2 regions of the Hydrogenophaga sp. SNF1 genome follow, and region 2 is predicted to be linked to the other one. Evidence: riboswitches for the same ligand, from Rfam matches in the RefSeq annotation. Region 2 holds a riboswitch; the other holds the start of a gene.

Region 1 (8,072 bases), 2.2 Mb from region 2:
GCGCGTCGCTGGCCAGGCCGTCCACCGCCAGGGGCCGCAGGTGCTCCTGCTCGAGCCGCAGCAGCGCCACCGCCCCGCAGGCGAAGTGCGCGCGCAGGCTGCCCACCAGGCGCTGCAGCCGCACCGCGGCCGGCAGCTCGGCCACCAGGTCGGTCAGCAGCAGCAGTTGCGTCGTGTCGATGGTCATTCGTACCCCATGCGGTGATTTGTACCGTGGCGCGCCCAGGGTGGATTTGACCCTGGTCAATCCAAGCCTTTGATTGGCAAGGGAATTTTTTTGGCACGCGGATCGCATATCGCCCGGCGACCCATTCACCAAGGAGCAAGCATGGACCTGATGGACCAATCCCTGGGCCAGTTGGCCCGGCGCATTCCCGGCGCCACCCGCGTGTTCGACGCGCACCGGTTCGACTTCTGCTGCGCGGGCAACCGCACGCTGCGCACGGCGGCCACGGCCGCCGGCGTCGACGGCGAGGCCATCGCGGCCGAGCTGCTGGCGCTGCAGGCGCGCGAGGCACCGTCCGAGGCGTTTGATTGGGGCCGGGCCACCGACACCGAACTGGTGGACCACATCCTGTCGCGCTACCACGCGGTGCACCGCGAGCAGCTGCCCGAGCTGATCCGGCTGGCGCGGCGGGTCGAACAGGTGCACGGCGACCGCGCGGACTGCCCGCAGGGCCTGGCCGACCACCTCATGGCCATGGGCCAGGAACTGGAGAGCCACATGCGCAAGGAAGAGCTGGTGCTGTTCCCCTTGATCGCGCGCGGACACGGCGCCATGGGCGGCATGCCCATCGGCGTGATGCGCGGCGAACACGAGGAGCACGGTGTGGCCCTGCGCCGCCTCGGCGAGCTCACGCAGGACTTCACGCCGCCGCGCGGCGCCTGCACCACCTGGCGCGCGCTCTACAGCGGCCTGGTCGCCTTCCGCGACGACCTGATCGCCCACATCCACCTGGAAAACAACGTACTGTTCGAGCGCTTCGCGCCGGCGGACGTGCACTGACGCACGGGAGAAGCCTCATGGGTATCTACAAAAAGTACTGGTTCGCGCTGATCGGCGTGTGCATCGTCATGTTCTCGCTGCTGGGCTACTTCGGCGCCGAGGTCTACCGCTCGGCGCCGCCGGTGCCGGCGCAGGTGAGCACCGCGGGAGGCAAGGCGCTGTTCACGCAGGAGGACATCCTGGACGGACAGACCGCCTGGCAGTCGGTGGGCGGCATGCAGCTCGGCTCCATCTGGGGCCACGGCGCCTACCAGGCCCCCGACTGGACGGCCGACTGGCTGCACCGCGAACTCACGGCCTGGCTCGACCTGGCCGCCCGCGAGCGGCACGGGCGGGCTTACGCGGACCTCGACGCCAGCCTGCAGGGCGCGCTGCGCGCCGAGCTGCGGGCCGAGTACCGCGCCAATGGCGTCGGCGCCGATGGCGCGCTGGTGGTGAGCGAGCGGCGCGCGCAGGCCATGGCGCACACGGCCGCCTACTACGACCAGCTGTTCTCCGACGCGCCCGCGCTGGCCAAGAGCCGCGAGAGCTTTGCGATGAAGGAGAACACCCTGCCCAGCGCCACGCGGCGCGAGCGGCTCGCGCAATTCTTCTTCTGGACCGCCTGGGCCGCGGCCACCGAGCGGCCCGGCACGCCGGTGACCTACACCAACAACTGGCCGCATGAACCGTTGATCGGCAACGTGCCCAGCAAGGAGAACGTGGTCTGGTCCATCGCCAGCGTGGTCATCCTGCTGGCGGGCATCGGCCTGCTGGTCTGGGCCTGGGCCTTCCTGCGCGACCACGACGAGCCGCTGCCGGCCGCACCGGCGCGCGACCCGCTGACGGCCTTCGCGCTCACGCCCTCGCAGCGCGCGCTGGGCAAATACCTGTTCCTGGTGGTCGCGCTGTTCGTCTTCCAGGTCTTCATCGGCGGCTTCACCGCCCACTACACCGTGGAGCGCAGCTTCTACGGCATCGACCTGTCGCAGTGGTTCCCCTACTCGCTCACGCGCACCTGGCACATCCAGGCCGCGCTGTTCTGGATCGCCACCGGCTTCCTGGCGGTGGGCCTGTTTCTCGCGCCTGTCATCAACGGCGGCAAGGACCCGAGGTTCCAGAAGCTGGGCGTGGACGTGCTGTTCTGGGCGCTGGTCTTCGTCTGCGTCGGTTCCTTCGTGGGCAACTACCTGGCCATCGCGCAGAAGATGCCGCCCGAGTGGAACTTCTGGCTGGGCCACCAGGGCTACGAGTACGTGGACCTGGGACGGATCTGGCAGATCCTCAAGTGGGTCGGCATCCTGCTCTGGCTGGTGCTGATGCTGCGCGGCGTGCTGCCCGCGCTGTTCGCGCGCGACGGCCAGGACAAGAACCTGCTGGCCCTGCTCACGGCCTCGGTCGGCGCGATCGGCCTGTTCTACGGCGCGGGCCTGTTCTACGGCGAGCGCACCAGCCTGTCGGTGATGGAGTACTGGCGCTGGTGGGTGGTGCACCTGTGGGTGGAGGGCTTCTTCGAGGTCTTCGCCACCACCGCCCTGGCCTTCGTTTTCTCCAGCATGGGGCTGGTGTCGCGCCGCATGGCCACCACGGCCAGCCTGGCCTCGGCCTCGCTGTTCCTGCTGGGCGGCATCCCGGGCACCTTCCACCACCTGTACTTCGCGGGCACCACCACGCCGGTCATGGCCGTGGGCGCCTCGTTCAGCGCGCTGGAGGTGGTGCCACTGATCGTGCTGGGCCACGAGGCCTTCGAGAACTGGCGCCTGAAGACCCGCGCGCCCTGGATGGACGACCTGAAGTGGCCGCTGCTGTGCTTCGTCGCCGTGGCCTTCTGGAACATGCTGGGCGCGGGCGTCTTCGGCTTCATGATCAACCCGCCGATCTCGCTGTACTACATCCAGGGCCTGAACACCACGCCCGTGCACGCGCACGCGGCCCTGTTCGGCGTCTATGGCTTCCTGGCACTGGGCTTCACGCTGATGGTGTTGCGCTACCTGCGGCCCCGCGCCGTGTTCAGCGAGCCGCTGATGAAGGCCGGCTTCTGGGGCCTGAACCTGGGCCTGGTGCTGATGATCTTCACCAGCCTGCTGCCGATCGGCTTCATCCAGTTCATGGCGAGCGTGGGCGAGGGCCTGTGGTACGCCCGCAGCGAGACCTTCATGCAGCAGCCGCTGCTGCAGACGCTGCGCTGGGTGCGCACCTTCGGCGACCTGGTGTTCATCGGCGGTGCCGTGGCGCTGGCGCTGCAGGTGGTGCTGGGCCTGCTGGACCGCAGCGGCGCACCGGCCCGGACCGGGCAGCGACTGAGCGAGGCGCGCGGCTGACGCACCGGCGCGCGGGCCGCCGCGGCGGCCTGCGCGCCCTCAACCCGGCGGCGCCCCGCCGGGCGCATCCGGCGCGCAGTCGAACGGCCCCGCCACCCGGTCGTTGTCGTCCTGCACGCAAACGCTGGCCGCGTACTCGGCATAGGCGTAGTCGCCGGCATGGACCACGACGCCGCCAGGCCGCTCGCGCTGGCGCGGCGAGCGGCCAGCCACGGCGCTGGCCATGAACTCGGTCCACACGGGCAGCGCGTGCGTGGCCCCGGTGGCCCGGCCCAGGCTGCGCGGCTGGTCGTAGCCCATCCACACCACGGTGGACACCCCCGACGAATAGCCCGCGAACCACACGTCGCGGGCCTGGTTGGAGGTGCCGGTCTTGCCCGCCACGTCGGGGCGGCCCAGGCGCAGGGCACGCCGCGCCGTGCCCTGCTGCACGACGTCGCGCAGCATGCTGTCCACGATGTAGGCGTTGCGCTCGGAGACGGAGCGCAACGCCGGCGCGGGGTCGGCGGCGTCGTACAGCACCGCGCCGCCACGCTCGCTCACGCGGGTGATCAGCACGGCGGGACGCCATTCGCCGCCGCTGCCGAACACCGCGTAGGCCTGCGCCAGCCCCAGCGGCGAGACCGCGCCCGCGCCCAGGGCCAGTGGCAGGGCCGCCGGGTTGTGTTGCGGATCGAAGCCGAAGCGCGCCGCGAAATCGCGCACGTACACCGCACCCGCCGCCTCCATCAGGTTCACCGTGGCCACGTTGCGGGACCGCGCCAGCGCGTCGCGGGCCGTCACGAAGCCGTCGTAGCGGTCGCCGTGGTTGCGGGGAGCCCAGGCGCGGCGCCCCGGGGCGGCCGGCGTCACCACGCGCTGGCGGTCTTCCACCAGCGTGCCGGGGAAGTAGCCGCGCTCCAGCGCCGCGGAGTAGACGAATGGCTTGAAGGTGGAGCCGGGTTGGCGCAGGGCCTGCATGGCGTGGTCGTACTGGCCCAGGCGCGGGTCGAAGCCGCCGGCCAGGGCCAGGATGTGACCGGTGTCCATGTCGATGGAGACCAGGGCGCCCTCCATTCGCGGCAGCTGGGCCAGGCGCCAGCCCTGTGCCGCGTCGCGCTGCACGCGGATCACCGAACCGACCTCGATGCGCGGGCCCCGCCCGGCGCGGTGCGCCAGCGCGATGGCGCTGCCGTCGCGCAGGTGGGCCTGCAGCCCCGCGGACGACACCTCGCGCACCAGGGTCGCCTGCAGCTCGCCGCTGTCGGGGTACGGGGCCAGCGCGCGCCGCAGCCCCGGCCGGTCGAATCGCCAGGGCGGCGGCAGCCGGGCTTCCGGTCCGGCGTAGCCGCGCTGCTGCTGGGCGCGCAGCAAACCGCCGCGCAGCGCGCGCATGGCCTCGCGCTGCAGGTCCGCGTCGATGCTGAGGACCACGTCCAGACCGCGCGTGTACGCCGCGTCGCCGAAACGCTCCACCACCCGCTGGCGGGCCTGCTCCACGGCATGCCCCACGTGCAGCCCACCCAAGCGCTCGGGCGAGCGCAGGACCAGGGGCTCGGCCTGGGCCTGGTCGTGCGCGTCCTGGTCGATCCAGCCGAGCGCCAACAGGCGCGACAGGATGTAGCGCTGCCGCACCACGGCGCGCTCGCGGTTGACCACGGGGTTGTAGGCCGAGGGCGCCTTGGGCAGGCCCGCCAGCATCGCGGCCTCGGCCAGCGTGAGCTCATGCAGCGCCTTGTCGAAGTACACCGAGGCGGCGGCGGCAAAGCCATAGGCCCGTTCACCCAGGTAGACCTGGTTCATGTAGAGCTCGAGCAGGGTGTCCTTGTCGTGGTGCGCCTCGAGCTTGCAGGCCAGCAGCACCTCCATGATCTTGCGGCGGTAGGTCTTCTCGGGACTGAGAAAGAACATGCGGGCCACTTGCATGGTGATGGTGCTGCCGCCCTGCGCGCGCCCCCCGGCGAACAGGTTGCTCCAGGCGGCGCGCGCCAGGCCGGAGAAGTCCACGCCGCGGTGCGCGTAGAAGCCCGCGTCCTCGATGGCCAGCAGCGCCTCGCGCATGCGCTTGGGGATCTGCTCGATCGCCACGAGCTCGCGGCGCTCCTCACCGTATTCGGCCAACAGGCGGCCGTCCCGGGCGTGGATGCGCAGCGGCAGCTTGGGGCGGTAGTCGGTCAGGGCCGCCACGCTGGGCAGCTCCTGCCACAGGCGGTGAAGCGCGTAGGCGCCGCCCAGCGAGAGACCCGCGAGCAGTCCCAGGACAAGGGCAATGACAAAGCGCGTCGACGCGCCCCGGGACGGGGGGGTGTGCGGATGGGGAGAAGGCACCAGGACTCCAATAGGTGGTCGCAGGCGATCGCGTCGCATCGATGCGATCCTGCTGCGCCTCCCCCTCTGTCCTTGAACCTGAGAGTTTCAGCCGCTGACGCGGCTTGCCCCTTCGGTGGGCCGTGCGACGGCCGCTCTCCAGTCGGCGAAATGGGTGACTGCGGTCCTGGTGCCTGAGCGATGATGGGAGTTTGCGCCTTCGGCGGGGGCCCGGGGCCCCGCTCTCCCGCAGTGCGGCGATTATGGCATCCGGGCCGTCGCCGGCCGACGCCGCGCGCGGCAGGCATTCGCGGCGCCACCAAGAAAAAAGGCCCTCGATTCGAGGGCCTTCTTCACCAGCTGGCACTGGGTTTGTTTGGTTGCGGAGGCAAGATTTGAACTTGCGACCTTTGGGTTATGAGCCCAACGAGCTACCAGGCTGCTCCACTCCGCGTCAAGCCAAAAATTATATCACGCTTTGTCGGCTTCACCGGCATCGGCGGCCGGTTCGGCGCGGTCAACCAGCTCCACCAGGGCCATGGGCGCGTTGTCGCCCACGCGGAAACCCATCTTCAGGATGCGGGTGTAGCCACCGGGACGGGCCTTGAAGCGCGGGCCGAGTTCGTCGAACAGCTTGACCACCACGTCGCGATCGCGCAGGCGGTTGAAGGCCAGGCGGCGGTTGGCCACCGTCGGCTCTTTGGCCAGGGTGATCATGGGCTCGACGACCCGGCGCAGTTCCTTGGCCTTGGGCAGCGTGGTCTTGATGGCCTCGTGCGTGAGCAGCGAGTTCATCATGTTGCGCAGCATCGCGAGGCGGTGCTCGCTGGTGCGGTTGAGTTTGCGAAGTCCGTGTCCGTGACGCATGGTGTTTCCTTTCCGTCTTTTGCCGCCGGCCGTATCAGGTACCGGCGGTTCGTCATGGCCTGGCCCGAGGGCTCAGGGGTTGAGATCAGTGCTTGTCGAGGCCGGCGGGCGGCCAGTTCTCGAGCTTCATGCCCAGCGTGAGACCACGCGAGGCCAACACTTCCTTGATTTCGTTGAGCGACTTGCGGCCCAGGTTCGGGGTCTTGAGCAACTCGTTCTCGGTGCGCTGGATCAGGTCACCGATGTAATAGATGTTCTCGGCCTTCAGGCAGTTCGCCGAACGCACGGTGAGTTCGAGCTCGTCCACAGGGCGCAGCAGGATCGGGTCGAACTGCTGCGAGCTGCGCTGTTGCGGCGCCTCCGTGAAGAGGTCGGCGCCTTCCAGCTGGGCGAACACGGCGAGCTGTTCAACGAGGATCTTGGCCGAGGCGCGCACGGCCTCTTCGGGGCCAATGGAGCCGTTGGTCTCGATCTCGAGCACCAGCTTGTCGAGGTCGGTGCGCTGCTCGACGCGGGCGCTTTCCACCGTGTAACTCACGCGCTTGACCGGCGAGAAGGACGCGTCGAGGACGATGCGGCCGATCGAGCGGGCGGCTTCGTCGCCACGGCGCAGCGTGCCAGGCACGTAGCCGCGGCCCTTTTCGACCTTGATCTGCATGTCCAGCTTGGCACCGGCCGACAGCGTGGCGATGACGTGGTCGGGGTTGACGATCTCGACGTCGTGCGGCGTCTGGATGTCGGCGGCCGTCACGACCCCCTCACCGTCCTTGCGCAGACTCAGGGTCACCTCGTCGCGGTTGTGGAGCTTGAACACCACGCCCTTGAGGTTGAGCAACAGGTTGACCACGTCTTCCTGAACGCCGTCGATGGACGAGTATTCGTGCACCACGCCAGCAATGGTCACTTCGGTGGGGGCATGGCCCACCATGGACGACAGCAGCACGCGGCGCAGGGCGTTGCCCAGGGTGTGCCCGTAGCCGCGTTCGAAGGGCTCCAGCGTGACCTTGGCGCGATTGGCCGAGAGTTGCTCGACGTTGATGGACTTGGGCTTGAGCAGGTTGTTCAGCATTCAGACTTCCTTCAGTTCCCTCGGCTCGTTACACCGATAAGGCAGACGGAGCATGGAATGGCCCGGCGACGCAGCGGATGCCGCGCCCGGCCGGGGACGGGATTAACGCGAATACAGTTCGACGATGAGCGACTCGTTGATGTCCGAGCCGAATTCATCGCGGTCAGGGGTCTTCTTGAAGACGCCTTCAACCTTGTCGACCGACACTTCAACCCAACCGGGGAAGCCGATCTGCTTGGCCAGTTCCAGCGCCTCGATCACACGGGCCTGCTTCTTGGACTTCTCGCGCACAGCGACCACGTCACCGGCCTTGACCAGGAAGGACGGGATGTTGACCGACTGGCCGTTCACCGTGATGGCCTTGTGCGACACGATCTGGCGCGCTTCGGCACGGGTGGAAGCAAAGCCCATGCGGAACACGACGTTGTCCAGGCGCGACTCGAGCAGGAACAGCAGGTTGGCGCCGGTGTTGCCGCGGCGGCGGTCGGCCTCGGCGAAGTAGCGGCGGAACTGGCGCTCGAGCACGCCGTAGGTGCGCTTGACC
Region 2 (8,072 bases):
CGTGGAAACCGTAGTCGATCAGGCGCTTGGCCACGTCCTCGGCCATCACGCCGCTGGTGTCTTTCAGGTCGCGCAGGTCGAGGATGCACTCGTGCGCCACATGCCCGTTGGCGCTCGCGTACAGCGTGGGGAAGTGGTCCTTGAGGCGCGCGCTGATGTAGTTGGCCGAGAGGATGGCCGTCTCGGTGGCATGCCGCAGGCCTTCGGCGCCCATCATGCGGATGTACATCCACGAGATCGGCAGCACGGCCGCGTTGCCCAGCGGCGCGGCCGAGATGGCGCCCACGCCGTTGACCGGCAGGCCGCCGGCCGCGTGGCCAGGCAGGAAGGGCACCAGGTCGTCCACCACGCAGACCGGGCCCACGCCCGGGCCGCCGCCGCCGTGCGGGATGCAGAAGGTCTTGTGCAGGTTGAGGTGGCTCACGTCGCCGCCGAATTCGCCCGGCGCGGCCACGCCCACCAGGGCGTTCATGTTGGCGCCGTCCACGTAGACGCGCCCGCCGTGCTGGTGCACGAGCGCGCACAGTTCTTTCACCTGGGTCTCGAACACGCCGTGCGTGCTGGGGTAGGTGATCATCACCGCCGCCAGGTTCTTCGAGTGCTGCTCGCATTTGGCCTTCAGGTCGGCCAGGTCGACGTTGCCGTTCTCGTCGCACTTGGTGACCACGACCTGCAGGCCCACCATCTGCGCGCTGGCCGGGTTGGTGCCGTGCGCGCTGCTGGGGATCAGGCAGATGTTGCGGTGGCCTTCGCCGCGCGATCGGTGGTAGGCCTGGATCACCAGCAGGCCGGCGTACTCGCCCTGCGAACCGGCGTTGGGCTGCAGGCTGATGCCGGCGTAGCCGGTGGCCTCGCACAGCCAGTCGCGCAACTGCTGGTCGAGCAGGGCATAGCCCTGGCGCTGGTCGGCCGGGGCGAAGGGGTGCACGTTCGCGAACTCGGGCCAGGTGATGGGGATCATCTCGCTGGTGGCGTTCAGCTTCATGGTGCACGAGCCAAGCGGGATCATGCTGCGGTCCAGCGCGAGGTCCTTGTCCGACAGCATGCGGATGTAGCGCAGCATGCCGGTCTCGCTGTGGTGGGTGTTGAACACCGGGTGCGTGAGGAAGTCGCTGCGGCGGCGCAGGCCGTCGGGGATCAGCGGCTCCACGCCTTTCTCGAAGGCCTCCACGGAGGGCAGGGCCTGGCCGTCGGTCGCGAAGATCGTCCACAGCAGGGCGATGTCTTCGCGCGTGGTGGTTTCGTCCAGCGTGACGATCACATACCCGTCCCAGGCCCGGCGCAGGTTGGCGCCGTGGGCCACGGCACGGGCCATGAGCGCGTTCGCCCGGGCCGGGTCCACTCGCAGGGCGAGGGTGTCGAACACGCCCCGGTCGCCGTGGTGCGTGTCGGTGTAGCCCAGCTGGGCCAGGCCCTTGGCCAGGATGGCCGTGTAGGCCGCCACGCGCTGCGCGATGCGCTTCAAGCCCTGCGGGCCGTGGTACACGGCGTACATGCTGGCGATCACGGCGGGCAGCACCTGCGCGGTGCAGATGTTGCTGGTGGCCTTCTCGCGGCGGATGTGCTGCTCGCGCGTCTGCAGGGCCAGGCGGTAGGCCGGCTGGCCGTGGGCGTCCACGCTCACGCCCACCAGACGGCCGGGCAGGCTGCGCTTGAACTCGTCGCGGCAGGCCATGTAGGCGGCGTGCGGGCCGCCGTTGCCCATGGGCATGCCGAAGCGCTGCGTGGTGCCGACCACGATGTCGGCGCCCATCTCGCCGGGCGGCTTGATCAGGGTCAGGGCCAGCAGGTCGGCGGCCACGATGAAGGCGGCGTTCTTGCCGTGCACGGTGGCGGCGTCCGCCGTCCAGTCGTGCAGCCAGCCACTGGAGGCCGGGTACTGCGTGAAGGCGGCGAAGTAGTCGTCGGCCGCCAGCATGGCGTCCCATTCTTCGCCCGACATGGCCACGCGCACCTCCAGGCCCAGCGGTGCCGCGCGCGTCTGGATCACCTCGATGGTCTGCGGGTGCGTGTCGCCCGACACCACGAAGGCATGGCCCTTGGCCTTCACGGAGCGCTTGGCCAGCGTCATGGCCTCGGCCGCGGCCGTGGCCTCGTCGAGCATGGAGCCGTTGGCGATGTCCATGCCCGTCAGGTCGGTGACCATGGTCTGGAAGTTGACCAGCGCCTCCATTCGGCCTTGGGAGATCTCGGCCTGGTAGGGTGTGTAGGCCGTGTACCAGGCCGGGTTCTCCAGGATGTTGCGCAGGATGACGCCCGGTGTGTGGGTGCCGTGGTAGCCCTGGCCGATGAAGCTCTTGAGCAGCTTGTTCTGCCGCGCGATGCCCTGGAGCTCGGCCAGCGCGGCGGCCTCGGTCAGCGGCGCGGGCAGCTGCATGCCCTGGCGGCGCGCGATCGGGCGCGGCACGATGCTGTCGATCAGCGCGCGACGCGAGGCCTCGCCGATGACCGAGAGCATGTGGCGCTCGCCCGCTTCGTCGAGGCCGATGTGGCGCGCGACGAATTCGCTGGCGTTCTCGAGTTCACCCAGGGGCTTGACGGAGGGCATGAGCATGGCGGGCCTCGGTGGCGGGGGAAAAATCAGGCGTTGTCCTTGACGAACTTCTGGTAGGCCGGTTCGTCCATGAGCGGATCGAACTGGCCCATGTCCTTGATCAGGACCTTGAAGAACCAGCCCTTGCCCAGGGGGTCGCTGTTGGCCAGCGAGGGGTCGGCGCGCAGGGCTTCGTTGACCTCGGTCACCTCGCCGTCCAGCGGCATGTAGACGTCGGCCGCGGCCTTCACCGACTCGACCACGCCGGCGACCTCGCCCTTGGCGTAGGTGCGGCCCACCTCGGGCAGCTCGACGAAGACCACGTCGCCCAGCGCGTCCTGCGCGTGCAGGGTGATGCCGACGACGGCGGCCTCGTGGTCCTCGAGCTGGATCCACTCGTGATCGGGGGTGTACTTGACGGTCATGGTTGTGCTCCTGCGGCGATCAGCCGCGGTGGTAACGGTTGGGAACGAAAGGCAGGGAGGCCACCTGCATGGGCACGGCCTTGCCGCGCACCAGCGCGTTCAGGCGCGTGCCCACGGCCGCGAAGGCCGGTGGCACATAGCCCATGGCGATGGGCTGGTTGATGCTGGGGCCGAGCAGGCCGCTGGTGACTTCACCGAGGCGCTCGCCGGCCTCGCTCTGCAGTTCGGTGTGCTCGCGCACCGGCACCCGCTCCTGCGCGAGCAGGCCCACGCGCACGCGCGACAGGGGCGCGCTGCCATCGAGCTGCGCGAGCACGCGCTCGGCGCCAGGGAAGCCGCCCGCGCGCGCGCCGCCCGTGCGGCGCACCTTCTGCATGGCCCAGTTGAGCGCGGCTTCCACGGGGGTCGTGGTGGTGTCGATGTCGTTGCCATAGAGACACAGGCCGGCTTCCAGGCGCAGCGAGTTGCGCGCGCCCAGGCCGACGGGTTTCACCTCGGGCTGCGCGAGCAGGGCGCGCGCGAAGGCCTCGGTGTCGGCCGCGGCCAGCGAGATCTCGAAGCCGTCCTCGCCGGTGTAGCCGCTGCGCGTGGCGAACAGGGGCTTGCCCTGCCAGCTGAAGGCGCCACCGGTCATGAAGACCAGCTTCTCCACGCCGGGCAGCAGGCGCTGCAGGGCCGTCACGGCCCGCGGGCCCTGCAGCGCGAGCAGGCCGCGGTCGAATTGCGGCTCCACGGTGCAGCGCGCGCCGATGCGCTCGACGATGTGCTTGAGGTCGCCGTGCTTGCAGGCGCCGTTGACGATGACGAAAAGGTCGTCGCCCCGGTTCACGAACATCAGGTCGTCGATGACCGTGCCCTCGTCGCTGAGCAGCAGGCCGTAGCGCTGCTTGCCGGGCGCCAGGCCGATCACGTCCACCGGCATCAGGCTTTCGAAGGCGGTGGCCGCGTCGGGGCCGATGAGCCGCAGCTGTCCCATGTGCGAGACGTCGAACAGGCCGGCGGCTTCGCGCGTGTGCAGGTGCTCGGCCATGAGGCCGGCCGGGTACTGCACCGGCATGCTGTAGCCCGCGAAGGGCACCAGGCGCGCGCCCAGTTCGAGGTGCAGCGCGTGCAGCGGGGTCTTGAGGAGGTCGGTGGAAGCGTCGGCGGACACGGCGGGTTCTCTGGCGGGGGCAGGCCCCTCGCGGGGCGGGACACGGGTTCATCCGTGCGCTGCCCCACTGTCCGCTTTACCTGAGAGATTCACGCGGGCGATGCCGCGCTTGCTCCTTCGGTGGACCCCATCGGGTGGGGCCTCTCTCCAGGGGGGATCGCCCGCCGGGTGGCGGGCGTTTGCCAGTCCTTTTGCCTGAGCGTTCGGGGCCTGATCCGGCCCCTGCGCCTTCGGCGGTTCCCCGGGGGAACGCTCTCCTGACAATGCGGCGAATTCTAGCCGGGAACCCGGCGTGCACGGACAACGCCACCCGGCGTCCCCAGGGGCGCGAGGGCGCGCTCAGGCGTCCTGCGGGGCGGTCTCGGGCAGCACCTTCGCCAGGCGCTCGCTGATCGAGGCGGCGCGCTCGGCGCCCGCGACACGCTCGATCTCGGTGAGCATGTCCTGGCCCACGGCCATCATGCTGGCGGCGTCGCGCGCCTCGCGCAGCGCCTGGCGGAAGCGGTCGGCCAGGGCGCGGTCGCGCGCGGCGAACATGCGGTCGGACAGGTCGAACAGGAACATGCGCGCGCTGGCCAGCGAGCGTGGCCCGCTGAAGGTGTCCACCGAGCCGCGCGGGGGCGGCGGCACCGGGCGCGCGGGCGGCTCGGCCGGGGCTTCGTCGATCAGGTAGCCGTCGGCCAGCAGCGCCTCCACCATGGCGCGGCCTTCGCCATGGAAGAGGGCATGGAGCGACGCGGTGGACTTGCGGCCATCGGCCACCAGCAGGATGGCGCGCTCGCGCTGGCCCAGCGAGCGCTGGCCCGGGAGCAGTTCGGTGCGGCCTTTGTCGGTCTTGATGAGCATGTGCGGTGCGCAGGCAGCGGTGGACGCCGCACTCTGGGCGGGGCGCATGACGCTCGCGTGTCACGCGGGCGTGAAAAAGCCGCCCGGGGGCGGCTTCGTGGCGATCGCGTGAGAGACGTCACACGCCCGCGGCCTCACATGCCCGCGTAGTTCGGACCGCCGCCGCCTTCGGGCGTTACCCACACGATGTTCTGGGTCGGGTCCTTGATGTCGCAGGTCTTGCAGTGCACGCAGTTCTGCGCGTTGATCTGCAGGCGGTCCTCGCCCGCATCGGTTTTCACGAACTCGTACACGCCGGCCGGGCAGTAGCGGCTTTCCGGGCCCGCGTACTTTGCCAGGTTCACCTGCACCGGCACCGTGCTGTTCTTCAGCGTCAGGTGCGCGGGCTGGTTTTCCTCGTGGTTGGTGTTGGAGACGAAGACGCTGGAGAGGCGGTCGAAGCTGAGCACGCCGTCCGGCTTGGGGTAGGCGATCTTGGGCATCTGGTCCGCGGGCTTGAGGTACTCGTGGTCGGGCTTGTCGCGGTGCAGGGTCCAGGGCGGCGCGCTCACGCCGATCTTGGGCAGGAACCACTGCTCGATGCCCGTCATCAGCTTGCCGATGGTCGGGCCCTTCTTGAACCAGGCCTTGAAGTTGCGGGTCTGCCAGAGTTCCTCGTGCAGCCAGCTTTTCTCGAAGGCCGCGGGGTAGGCCGAGAGCTCGTCGCTCGAACGGCCGGCCGTCACGGCCTCGAAGGCCGCCTCGGCGCAGAGCATGCCGCTCTTGATGGCCGCGTGGCTGCCCTTGATGCGCGCGGCGTTCAGGTAGCCCGCGTCGCAGCCCACCAGCGCGCCGCCGGGGAACACCGTCTTGGGCATGGCCTGCGGCGTGCCGTTGTTGATGGCGCGCGCGCCGTAGCCCAGGCGCTTGCCGCCTTCGATGTGCGCCTTGATCGCCGGGTGCGTCTTCCAGCGCTGCATCTCCTCGAAGGGCGAGAGCCAGGGGTTGCTGTAGTCCAGCCCGATGACGAAGCCCAGCGTGACCTTGTTGTCCTCGAGGTGGTAGAGGAAGCCGCCGCCGAAGGTGTCGTCCGTCATGGGCCAGCCGGCGGTGTGCACCACCAGGCCGGGCCTGGCCTTGTCGGCCGGGATCTCCCACAGCTCCTTGACGCCGATGGCCCAGCTCGACGGGTCCTTGCCCTTGTCGAGGTCGAACTTGGCGATGAGCTGCTTGCCCAGGTGGCCGCGAGCGCCCTCGGCGAACACGGTGTACTTGGCGTGCAGCTCCATGCCGAGCTGGAAGGCCTCGGTGGGCTCGCCGTCCTTGCCGATGCCCTGGTTGCCCGTGGCCACGCCCTTGACGGAGCCGTCGTCGTTGTAGAGCACCTCGGCGGCGGTGAAGCCGGGGAAGATCTCCACGCCCAGGGCCTCGGCCTGCTCGGCCAGCCACTTCACCACGTTGCCCAGGCTGATGACGTAGCAGCCCTCGTTGTGGAAGTTGCGCGGCATCAGGAAATCGGGCGTGCGGCTCGAGCCCGTCTCGCTGAGCATGAGCAGGTCGTCGCCCGTGACGGGCTGGTTCAGCGGCGCGCCGCGCGCTTTCCAGTCGGGGAACAGCTCGTTGATGGCGCGCGGGTCCATCACCGCGCCCGAGAGGATGTGCGCGCCGGGCTCGGAGCCCTTCTCCAGCACGCAGACGTTGACCTCCTTGCCTTGCTCGGCGGCCAGCTGCTTCAGTCGGATGGCGGTGGACAGGCCGGCCGGGCCGGCGCCGACCACGACCACGTCGTACTCCATGGCTTCGCGGGGACCGAACTGGGCCAGGATCTGATCATGCGTCATGGGGGGTCTCGCTCATAATGTTTGGCAACCTCCGGCCACCCTCCTTTGCGAAGGGCTCGTGTCCCGGAGCGGACCGCATTTTATGCGGCGACCGCACAAAATCGAACGACCGTTCACATTTCGGGAGACTGAGCATGGCGTACACCCTCGACCTGTCGGGCCGCGTGGCCCTGGTCACCGGCGCGTCCAGCGGACTGGGCGCGCAGTTCGCCAAGACCCTGGCCCAGGCCGGCGCCGCCGTGGTGCTGGCCAGCCGCCGCACCGATCGCCTCATGAACCTGCGCGCGCACATCGAGGCCGGCGGCGGCGCGGCGCACGTGGTGGCGCTGGACGTGACCGAGCTGGCCTCCATCAAGGCCGCCATCGCGCACGCCGAGACCGAGGTCGGGCCCATCGACATCCTGGTCAACAACTCGGGCGTGAGCACCACGCAGCGCCTGCAGGACGTGGACGAGGCCGACTACGACTTCGTCTTCGACACCAACACCAAGGGCGCCTTCTTCGTCGCGCAGGAAGTGGGCAAGCGCATGATCGCGCGCGCCAAAGGCGCGGCGCCGGGCACCTTCGTCGGTGGGCGCATCGTCAACATCGCGTCCATGGCCGGGCTGAAGGTGCTCCCGCAGATCGGCGTGTACTGCATGAGCAAGGCCGCCGTGGTGCAGATGACCAAGGCCATGGCGATGGAATGGGGCCGCTTCGGCATCAATGTCAACGCCATCTGCCCGGGCTACATCGACACCGAGCTCAACCACGAGCACTGGAAGACCGAGCAGGGCAAGAAGCTCATCGAGATGACGCCTCGCAAGCGCCTGGGGCAGGCGAGCGACCTCGATGCGCTGCTGGTGATGCTGTGCGCCAATGAGAGCCATTTCGTGAACGGCGCGGTGATCGCCGCCGACGACGGCTTTGGCGTCTAGATGACTTCGCTGGCGCTGCACCAACCCGGCGGTCTGCCGCCGGGCATGGCGACCGGCTTGGCCGCCGGCCTGGGCGCCGGCGCCTTCTGGGGCACCACCTTCGTGGCGCCGCTGGTGTTGCCCGAATTCGGCACGGTCGATCTCACGGTGGGCCGCTTCCTGGCCTGCGGTCTGCTGTCGCTGGCGCTGCTGCTGTGGGCCGCGCTGCGCGGGGACGCGCGCTGGCCCACGGCGCCCCAGGCCTGGGCCGCGCTGGGCCTGAGTCTGCTGGGCTACACGGGCTACTACCTGCTGCTGGTGCTGGCCATCCAGGCGGCGGGCGCGGCGCTGCCGGTGCTCATCATTGGCACCATCCCGCTGTGGGTGATGCTGCTGGGC

The links. Region 2 has a riboswitch for glycine ahead of gcvT (glycine cleavage system aminomethyltransferase GcvT). Riboswitches for the same ligand answer to the same signal wherever they lie in the genome.
Region 1: it holds a riboswitch for glycine, as region 2 does, so the genes downstream of both, SOM08_RS18995 (PBP1A family penicillin-binding protein) here and gcvT (glycine cleavage system aminomethyltransferase GcvT) in region 2, are expected to answer to the same signal.

What each region holds. Positions count from the first base shown of each region.
Region 1 covers NZ_CP139793.1:3,968,510-3,976,581, forward strand. Annotated here, with positions in the region: gene norR (nitric oxide reductase transcriptional regulator NorR) at 1-187, opposite strand, end outside; gene ytfE (iron-sulfur cluster repair protein YtfE) at 329-1,006, shown strand; gene SOM08_RS18990 (nitric-oxide reductase large subunit) at 1,024-3,306, shown strand; gene SOM08_RS18995 (PBP1A family penicillin-binding protein) at 3,346-5,613, opposite strand; glycine riboswitch at 5,670-5,765, opposite strand; tRNA gene SOM08_RS19000 (tRNA-Met) at 5,970-6,046, opposite strand; gene rplQ (50S ribosomal protein L17) at 6,064-6,459, opposite strand; gene SOM08_RS19010 (DNA-directed RNA polymerase subunit alpha) at 6,545-7,528, opposite strand; gene rpsD (30S ribosomal protein S4) at 7,631-8,072, opposite strand, start outside.
Region 2 covers NZ_CP139793.1:1,744,034-1,752,105, forward strand. Annotated here, with positions in the region: gene gcvP (aminomethyl-transferring glycine dehydrogenase) at 1-2,554, opposite strand, end outside; gene gcvH (glycine cleavage system protein GcvH) at 2,581-2,958, opposite strand; gene gcvT (glycine cleavage system aminomethyltransferase GcvT) at 2,978-4,111, opposite strand; glycine riboswitch at 4,169-4,272, opposite strand; glycine riboswitch at 4,285-4,381, opposite strand; gene SOM08_RS08455 (hypothetical protein) at 4,451-4,957, opposite strand; gene SOM08_RS08460 (electron transfer flavoprotein-ubiquinone oxidoreductase) at 5,092-6,777, opposite strand; gene SOM08_RS08465 (SDR family oxidoreductase) at 6,912-7,694, shown strand; gene SOM08_RS08470 (DMT family transporter) at 7,695-8,072, shown strand, end outside.